3 regions of the Undibacterium sp. 5I1 genome follow, and region 3 is predicted to be linked to each of the others. Evidence: predicted binding sites of a transcription regulator. Region 3 holds the regulator's gene; each other region holds the start of a gene.
What was found. The regulator sigma-54, encoded in region 3, starts transcription at its own class of promoters, with help from an activator protein. The targets are predictions, from matches to a motif close to TGGCANGNAANCTGCTTT.
Positions count from the first base shown of each region.

Region 1 (3,180 bases), 620 kb from region 3:
AAACGGATTCAAAGCTTTTTGCATCAGCGGTGACATGCCCAGCATAAAACCTACCGGTATTGCCACCACTGCCGCGATGATAAATCCTAAGGCGACCCGGCCTAAGGAATAGCCAAGCTGAATACCAATGCCTTTATCATTGGGACCGTTGTCATAAAATGGGTGCGACAATTGTCTGACGATAGTCCGTCCCATTTGTGCTGGCGTGGGGAAGCCGGTCGTCTTTGCCGGCGCGGCATCTGCGGCTGCGCTTGTTCCGGCACCGCCCATCAACTTGGCATATTCCTCCTGCTCTGCGGTCATTGCAGCGGTTGGCGTAGCATGTGTTGTCGGTGCGGTTGCCAGATGCCAACTCAACAAAAAAACCAGCAGTATCAGCAAGGACACGACTGCCGCACGCATGCTGAGATTTTTTCCAGAGGTTGAACTGTTCATCTTGGTTATCGCTTGATAGCAAAGCTGTTGACATAGGCGTCTGGCGTAGCTGGATCAAATTCTTTGCCCATGATTTTGTATTTTTTATACGCACCGACAGGCACGGTTTGTCCTAATTCCGCCATGTATTTTTTAGCGTCGGTCAGCAAAAATACTTTTTCAGTAATGGCTTTATAGTCGACATCCCCTTTGATATAACCCCAACGCTTCATCTGACTTAAAATCCAGACGCCCATCGAATCCCAAGGAACAGGATCAAAATCGGCACGTGTCGGTACGTTACGGACGTTACCAAGACCATCGGCAAATTTGCCGCTTAAGACTTGTTGTACAACGGTTTCTGGCTGGTTTAAATAGGCCGCTGGTGAAATGACTTTGGCGACCAGCGCACGGTTCGCCGGATCACGCGCCATCGCTGCCGCTGTTAATACCGACCGGAACAAAGCGGCGAAGGTATTCGGATTTTGTTTGATAAATTCTTCAGAGGTTCCGAATGCGCAGCAAGGGTGACCATCCCAAATTTCTTTCGACAAAATATGAATGAAACCGACCTCGTCATACACCGCCCGCTGATTAAACGGGTCAGGTCCAAGGAAACCGTCGATATTTCCAGCCCTAAGGTTGGCAACCATTTCTGGTGGTGGGGTAACGCGCAGTTGTACGTCACGATCAGGGTCTAAGCCGTGTTCCGCAAGGTAATAACGCAGCAAATAGTTGTGCATCGAGTATTCAAACGGAATCGCCAGCTTGAAGCCTTTCCATTGTTTTGGGTCGCGCTTGTCTTTATGTTTGACATGCAAGGTAATCGCCTGACCATTGATGTTTTGGATCGTCGCTACCCGCATTGGTAAAGGGTTGGAGCCAAGCCCCATCGACATTGCCAGTGGCATTGGTGACAGGAAATGGGAAGCGTCGTGCTCCTTGTTGACCATCTTGTCGCGGATCAGCGCCCAGCCAGCAGTTTTATTCAGTGTGACATTCAGCCCCTGTTTGCGGTAAAAGCCTAAGGGGTCAGCCATGATCAGCGGTGCGGCGCAAGTAATGGCGATGAAGCCAATTTTTAAATCTTTCTTTTCAATCGGTCCGGTCTTTTCTTGTGCCATCGCTTGCAATGCACCCAAAGGAAGCACACTAGCAATCGCAGCCCGCACTGTATTGGCACCGACTGCACGCAAAAAGTGCCGGCGCAGATGGTCTTGCGGGAACATTGCGCGTAGTACGGCTTCCTCCACTACATCGTTGGTCAGGTGTTCTACGTTCGTGGCGCGTGCTGCCAGAGCACGTTCTTGCTCTGCATTGTGTTCGGTTTCGTCGCTATGACGACCGCAGGAACAGCCAGCGGCGCTATGGTCTGAATCGTATGGACGGAAGATGGACATGGACTACTCCTTGGCGGGTTAGTAAAAAATTGAAGAACGCCAGAAGTGCTTGCAAGCAGCTTGCCATCATCCCAAATCATGTCGTGTCGCGACGATGCTTTGTAGTGCTACAACTACAAATAGGACTTACCGAAAAACCAAAAAGACCAGACCCTTCACCACAGACCACAGAGGCACAGAGGAAGAATCAACCCAGATTTTCCATTGGAACAGCGACAAGTGTGCCTTTGGCGAACTGACTGGCTAGACGCGACGACGACGCAAGCTGCATCTTGCTAGGAGTAGCAACAACGCCAGGCAGTTCGCCAAAGATGCAATTGTCGCTGTAGCGTTCCCACTCAAATCGCGGTGGTGCTATCCGTCAGATGACCGCACGCCGTCTGCGTTTTTTGCGAAGTGGTAGCGGTCTAATGGAAAATCTGGGTTCAATAGCGAGAAAATCTGGAGAAGGGCGAAAACATGTCTTTCTCTTCTTTTGTTGCTCCTCTGTGTCTCCGTGTCTCTGTGGTGAGAGGTTTTGGTTTTTGCGTAAGCCACAAACACAAACACAAAATCTTATGAGCGAATGGGAATCTATACCGTAATCAGCTGATGCTTTACGGCGTACATGGCGATGCCGACGTCATTGGTCGTGCCGGTCTTTTCCATGATGCGGGTACGGTAGGTACTGATCGTGTTGGGACTAAGATCAAGCTTGTCGGCAATTTCTTTCACACTCATGCCACTGGCAATTGCCTGGAACACTTGGTATTCACGATGTGACAAAGTCTCGTGCGGCAAGCGTGCTATATGACGTCCCATGTCTGCCGCCAAGGCTTCTGCCATGCTGCTATTGATATACAAGCCACCATCGGCGACTTTGCGGATCGCTAAAACAAGTTGATCAGTATCAGCACTTTTATTCAAGTAGCCAGATGCCCCTAGCCGGTAACAACGGGTGGCATATTGTTTTTCTGGATAGGTAGAAAGCATTAAGACAGGTAGCCGAGGCATTTGCTGCTTAAGCTGGCGCAGCACTTCCAAGCCGTCCTGTACTGGTAATGCGATGTCCAGCAAAACCAGATCAATCGCTAAAATACTGGCTTGTTTTATCACCTCTGGTCCATCGGCGCATTCTCCGGCGACTTCGATGTCGCCCGCATCCGCCAGAATTTGTTTTACCCCTTCGCGCACGATGCGATGATCATCACATAATAAAATTCGTATCATGGTGTACCTGAGATTTGTTGCAGTGCTTGTTCTACTATGTTGGGAGCAGCGTTTGGCACGGGCACAGTCAATCGCACCAATGTCCCTTCTCCATGCTGACTACTGATTTGCAGATCGCCACCGAAATGCAGCGCCCGCTCACGCATTCCCATGACGC
Region 1 is NZ_JAVIWI010000001.1:3,635,895-3,639,074, forward strand. Features, by position in the region: gene ntrB (nitrate ABC transporter permease) at 1-435, opposite strand, end outside; gene RGU72_RS15930 (CmpA/NrtA family ABC transporter substrate-binding protein) at 441-1,814, opposite strand; gene RGU72_RS15935 (response regulator transcription factor) at 2,388-3,023, opposite strand; gene RGU72_RS15940 (PAS domain-containing protein) at 3,020-3,180, opposite strand, start outside.
Region 1: the regulator sigma-54 is predicted to act here: its motif matches at 1,863-1,880, upstream of RGU72_RS15930 (CmpA/NrtA family ABC transporter substrate-binding protein).

Region 2 (3,180 bases), 1.8 Mb from region 3:
ATTTTGCAGTATTAGCAGATGGTATGGGCGGATACAATGCTGGTGAGATCGCTAGCAAAATGACGGTAGACATTATTACGCAGCAGTTACTCCTCAAAAAAACATCTACTTTTTCTTCTTTATTTGCGCGCCAGACATCGGTTGCCGCGAAGTGGATTAAAGAAGCAATCGAGATGAGCAATTTTCGTGTCTGGGATGCAGCACAGAATAATCCCGAATTTATTGGTATGGGTACCACCGTTGTCGTTGCGTTTTGTCATCACGATAGACTCCTTGTTGCGCATGTGGGCGATTCGCGTGTCTACCAATACCGGTCCAACCGTTTACTGCAGATTACGCACGACCACTCAGTATTACAGGCGCAAATTGACGCTGGTCTGATTAGCGAAGAGCAAGCGCAGTATTCTCCGATTAAGAACTTGATTACCAGAGCAATCGGTGTGCAAGGTGAGATTGAGGTGGAAATTAGCGAGCATGTCATTCAAGAAGAGGATATTTATCTAATGTGCTCCGATGGCTTGACCGACATGCTCAAGCATGATGAAATCGAAACCACAGTTAGTCTGCATAGAGATAATTTAGCGCTTTGTTGCGAATTGTTGCTACACAAAGCGAATGAATTAGGTGGTCGGGACAATATCTCGATTATTCTAATAAAAGTGAATGGCTTAAAACAGCATTCGCCAATGCAGCATATACAGCAGCTTTTTTTCAGTTAGTTTTATAGAAAGAACTTACGCAAAAATGCTCCAGCCGCGATGCAGATACCATTTATACACGGCATACTATAGTACGACTCTCCTCGCTAAGCCTTGCGGGGACAATTGTGCGTAAGTCCAAATAGTTAGATTTTGTTTTTTATAGAGAGCACTATGGCGAAAATCGTCGTTACTTTCAACGGACTGGTCCAGCAAGAACTGTCAATCCTAAAATCACGCATAACGGTGGGACGACGTCCGGGTAATGACGTTGTGATTGATCATTTGACCGTCAGCGGTCAGCATGCGGCGATTGACACCACTAGCACAGGGTCTTTTGTTTTGGATTTAGGAAGTACCAATGGCACTTTGGTCAACGGACAGCCAATTAAGAAGCACCTTTTACAAAACGACGACATTATTGATATTGGTAAATATAAGGTTCGATATCAAAATGATTCAGAAAATTATGACTTGCCGGACGCAGCACTCAAAATAAAACCGTCCTCCCTGAGCGTATCCACGGTATCCGCACGTATTCAAGTACAAAATGGTGCTAACGCTGGTCGAGAGTTGGTTCTGAATAAACCAGTTACGACTATCGGTAGCCCAACTGTCCAGGTCATTGCAATTACTCAACAAGAACAATCTTTTTATGTTGCACACGTCGATGGCGCCTCAAGTCCCAAACTAAACAATAAAATAATTGACAAGCAGCCACAAAAATTGGCTGACGGAGATGTGATTGATATGTCAGGAACAAAGCTTATTTTTGTAATTACATCAAAAAATAAATGACATAAATTTGAACTAGTTGTTTTGCCTGACAAAATTCGTCATATTTTGATTTTCTCATACACTTTTTTTGTCAGTTTATTTTTAAAAAGTAAATAATATAGGGGTGGCACAGGGTTTGCTAATTCAGCTTATGTAAGACAGAACAAATTAATTTATTTTTTTAAACTAGGAGTTTTAAAATGAAATCCACAAAAATGACACAACGCGCGCAAGCTGGTTTTACTTTGATCGAATTGATGATTGTTGTAGCAATTATTGGTATTTTGGCTGCAATCGCACTACCAGCTTATCAAACTTACCTGAAAAAATCGAGATTCACTGAAGTTGTTCTCGCAACTGGTGCTGTTAAAGATATGGTTGATATCTGTTTCCAAACAACAGGTGCAACTGCTTTAGGTGCTGGTGTTTGCGATACTGCAGCTTTAATCGGCGCTACTGCTAATAACACAGGCGCTCAAGGTAATTTTGTTGCTTCTGTCGGTATTACTGGATCTACTTCTGTAGTAACAGGTACAGCAAACACGATAAAAAGTTTGAATAGTGAAACATTTATTTTAACGCCAACAGTAGCAAATGCTTCATTGACTTGGGCAAAGAGTGGTACTTGCGTAGCTGCTGGTATTTGCTAATAATAGATTGTAGAGATTGGCGTGGAGCATCGACTATGATTCACGCCATTTTAATTTCATCCAAATATAAAAATATTGACGAAAATTCATAGATGGGAATTATATGAAATTCCAAAAATCTATTCAAGCCGGCTTTACACTAATTGAACTGATGATCGTTGTTGCAATTATTGGTATCTTAGCCTCCATAGCATTACCTTCTTACCAAACATATCTTAAGAAATCCAGATTCACTGAAGTCGTTTTAGCGACAGGTGCGGTGAAAGATATGGTTGACATTTGTTTTCAAGTTAGTGGTTCTGCAGCTCTAGGTGCTGGCGTTTGCGACACAGCAGCGCTTGTCGGTGCGACGACAAATAATACTGGAGCTCAGGGAAATTTCGTATCATCGGTCACGATTACTGCTGCGACCTCAGTGGTTAAAGGTACTGCAAACACGGCAAAAAGTTTAAACAGTGAAACGTTTATTTTGACGCCGGCAGTGGCTAACGGATCGCAGACTTGGGCAAAAAGTGGTAGTTGTGTAACAGCAGGATTATGTTAAAGGTTGTCGGTTAAATTAACTAATACCGATTGGTTGTGGACTTGGACGTTTGGTGGTGAGCATTAAACTAATTTTTATACGTTACGCCTTGCAATATATTAATAGTTAAAATCGTGAAATATGGATTTGTAAAAATATTATGCAATTTTTTAGATATGTTCAACGCGGTTTCACTCTGGTCGAATTAATGATTGTCGTTGCAATTATTGGTATATTGGCTTCGTTAGCGCTACCGGCGTATCAAAACTATCAAAAGCGGTCGAGATTTACGGAGATCATTTTGGCAACTGCTGCTATAAGAGAAATGGTCGATGTGTGTTTTCAATCTACAGGTGCAACAGCATTTGCGGCCGGCACTTGTGATACCGCTGCATTAATAGGCGCTACTCCTATCAATACGGGTGCACAAGGTAATTTTGTTGCGTCCGTCGTGATTTCGTCCTTAATTCCGGTAGTAACGGGTACTGCAAATACGACAAAAAGTTTTAATAGTGAGACTTTTATACTGACT
Region 2 is NZ_JAVIWI010000001.1:2,472,033-2,475,212, reverse strand. Features, by position in the region: gene RGU72_RS10950 (Stp1/IreP family PP2C-type Ser/Thr phosphatase) at 1-719, shown strand, start outside; gene RGU72_RS10945 (FHA domain-containing protein) at 873-1,496, shown strand; gene RGU72_RS10940 (pilin) at 1,676-2,125, shown strand; gene RGU72_RS10935 (prepilin-type N-terminal cleavage/methylation domain-containing protein) at 2,229-2,669, shown strand; partial or broken gene RGU72_RS10930 (prepilin-type N-terminal cleavage/methylation domain-containing protein) at 2,809-2,868, shown strand; gene RGU72_RS10925 (hypothetical protein) at 2,950-3,180, shown strand, end outside.
Region 2: the regulator sigma-54 is predicted to act here: its motif matches at 1,601-1,618, upstream of RGU72_RS10940 (pilin).

Region 3 (3,180 bases):
CAAATGAGCAATCAGGGATTTGATGGTTATTCAGATCCGCGCAATCCTGACGGAAAAACTTTGGGGTATTAAGGTCAAATTTAAATGCGTAGAAATTTAAACGGGTACAAACTAATCTGTGCGGCTTAAAGAAATGAATAGCTACGAGTATCGCTTATTTCTCCAGTTATTCAATATAAATACTCTCCCCAAGTATATTTTAGTTGTCCAGGTAATTACTGGACAATAAGCCATATTTATAAAAATAATAGGGGAGTATATTTATATCAGCACATAATCTTCGAAACCAAATCAAGTGTTACGCAAACAAAAAAAGGACGCCGAATTGCGTCCTTTTTTGCTATTTTCTAATCGAAAAAGCGACTAAGTCATCTGCTTACACTGGCGTCGGATCGGGTATGTGTTTGATCGCGTCATGTTGATGATTTTGGATTTTGTCTTTATGTTTAATGACTTGTCGGTCTAGTTTGTCGATGAGAGTGTCGATGGCGGCGTAGAGATCTTGTGCCAGGCTTTCAACATGAATATCTTTGCCACTGATGTGCAGATTAATGTCTGCTTTATGGCGTTTTTCCTTTTCTTTGAGCTTATCCACGGTCAGGATGACGGCGATATCAATTACTTGATCGAAATGCCGCCTGATACGTTCAAGCTTATTTTGCACATGTTCACGAATTGCAGGAGTTACTTCGAGGTGATGTCCACTGATGGTGAGATTCATACTACGCTCCTTGGTAATCTTACTTGTTACAAACATTTTATCTTAACTCAATTAATGTAAATTTAATCAGACGATGAATTGGCAGACTAATATTTAAATTATTTATTGAGCTAAATTATATATAGCAACATACGAGGATATTTCAAGAACAAGTTACAAAGATTTGCGCAGGCTTACTGGCGGGATTTTCAAAGCTTCGCGATATTTGGCGACTGTACGTCGCGCAATTACCATGCCTTGTTCTCCCAGCATGTCTGCAATCTTGCTGTCAGAGAGTGGGATTTTCTGGTCTTCTGCTCCTATCAACTGCTTGATGAGTGCACGTATCGCGGTGGATGATGCTTCCCCCCCTGCTTCCGTCGCGACATGGCTACCGAAGAAATATTTCAACTCAAACATACCATGCGGGGTCAGCATGTATTTTTGCGTCGTTACACGAGAAATAGTGCTCTCGTGTAAACCCAGTGTATCAGCAATTTCGCGCAACACAAGTGGTCGCATTGCAACGGCACCGTGCGTGAAAAAATTACGTTGTCTTTCAACTATCGCTTGTGAAACCCGTAAAATCGTATCAAAGCGTTGCCGCATATTTTTGATTAGCCAGCGCGCCTCTTGCAATTGGGAACCTAGCGTACCGTCACCACGATTTTGCTTCATGATGCTGGCATACATACTATTAACACGTAGCTTTGGCATCACATCTTGGTTGAGTAATACTTGCCAGCCGTTCACTGTCTTTCTGACGATCACATCCGGCACGACATAATCCGAAGCGGCCGCGGCAAATTCAGCACCCGGTTTGGGATTACATTGACGAATAACCACTTGCGCTTCGCGTAAATCCTCGTCATCACAATTGAGAATTTTCTTCAACTTATTAAAATCTCTTTGAGCGAATAAAGTGATGTGGTTCTCAACAATTTTTTGCGCCAGCCGACGCGTCACAAAAGGAATTTTAGGGAAACGTTTAATCTGCAAGGCCAGACATTCGGATACATTTCTGGCACCGACACCGCTAGGGTCAAAGTTCTGCAACATGTTCAGCGCAAAGGATAATTCTTCTGGCTCAACACATAACTCCAACGGCAAGCTGGCATGAATTTCTTCCAGTGTTTCCATCAAATAGCCATTGGTATCCAAGGCATCAATCATCAGCTCAATCAGAGCCCGATCTCGCGGCTCACGGATGTTCAGCCGCATCTGCTCCAGCAAATGATCTCTGAGGCTGGTTTGCGCTGCCTCTAATTGCGGACGTCCGTCATCTTCTTCTGACGATTTGCTGCCTTGAGGAACATCATCAAAGCTCCACTCTTCTTCATTCGCGCTGGTACTATCGGCAGAGGCAGCGACTTCGCTAAGGTCGGCATTTTCAGAACTGGCACTTGCTGTAGCAGCATCGCCATTCTTTTCTGGCGCGGCGAATTCAGTTTCAGAATTATTCGTAGTCGCACTGATGGCGCCGTCGGCAAGCAAGCGCACTGCATTATCCATAGGATCATCTACCCGCTCCAACATGGGATTGTCGGAAAGTAGATTTTCTAACTCTTGATGTAGCTCCAGCGTGGACAATTGCAGCAAACGGATAGATTGCTGCAATTGCGGCGTTAACGCCAAATGCTGTGACGTGCGCAGTTGCAGGCTTTGCTTCATCATCATATGGCTTCCCGCTACATGCGGAAATGCTCTCCCAAATAAACTCTGCGGACGGACTCATTATTGATGATGTCGTCGGGCTTACCTGCGGCAAGCACTGCACCTTGATTGATGATGTAAGCGTGATCACAAATACCCAAGGTTTCGCGCACATTGTGATCGGTAATCAGTACCCCTATCCCTCTATCTTTCAGGAAGCCCACAATACGCTGAATTTCAATCACGGCGATTGGATCAACGCCCGCAAAAGGCTCATCCAGTAAGACAAAACGAGGACTAGTTGCCAGCGCCCGGGCAATCTCTACCCTGCGACGCTCACCGCCGGACAATGACAGAGCCTGATTCTCTCGAATACCCTCAATCTGCAATTCAGCAAGTAAGGTGTCTAATTGTTGCTCAATGGCAGCCTTAGTCAGAAATTTACCTTCTGGATTTTTTTGCAATTCAAGTACGGCGCGGATATTGTCCTCTACCGATAACTTACGAAACACTGAGGCTTCTTGCGGCAAATAGGACAAACCCAACTTGGCTCTTTTATGTATCGGCAGGCGTGAAATATCTACGCCATCAATATTAATTTCACCGCCATCCGAGGTGACCAAACCAACAATCATATAAAACGATGTCGTCTTACCTGCGCCGTTAGGACCCAGCAAACCAACGACTTCACCGCTCTTCACATCCAATGACACATCGCTTACCACCTGGCGTGCGCCATAACGTTTTTGTAAACCTTTAATCGACAATGTACTCATCTTGTTATTTGACTTTTTTGTCAGATTTTGGCGCGATGAACAAGGTAGTCC
Region 3 is NZ_JAVIWI010000001.1:4,256,137-4,259,316, reverse strand. Features, by position in the region: gene ggt (gamma-glutamyltransferase) at 1-72, shown strand, start outside; gene hpf (ribosome hibernation-promoting factor, HPF/YfiA family) at 377-721, opposite strand; gene RGU72_RS18660 (RNA polymerase factor sigma-54) at 875-2,371, opposite strand; gene lptB (LPS export ABC transporter ATP-binding protein) at 2,389-3,129, opposite strand; gene lptA (lipopolysaccharide transport periplasmic protein LptA) at 3,134-3,180, opposite strand, start outside.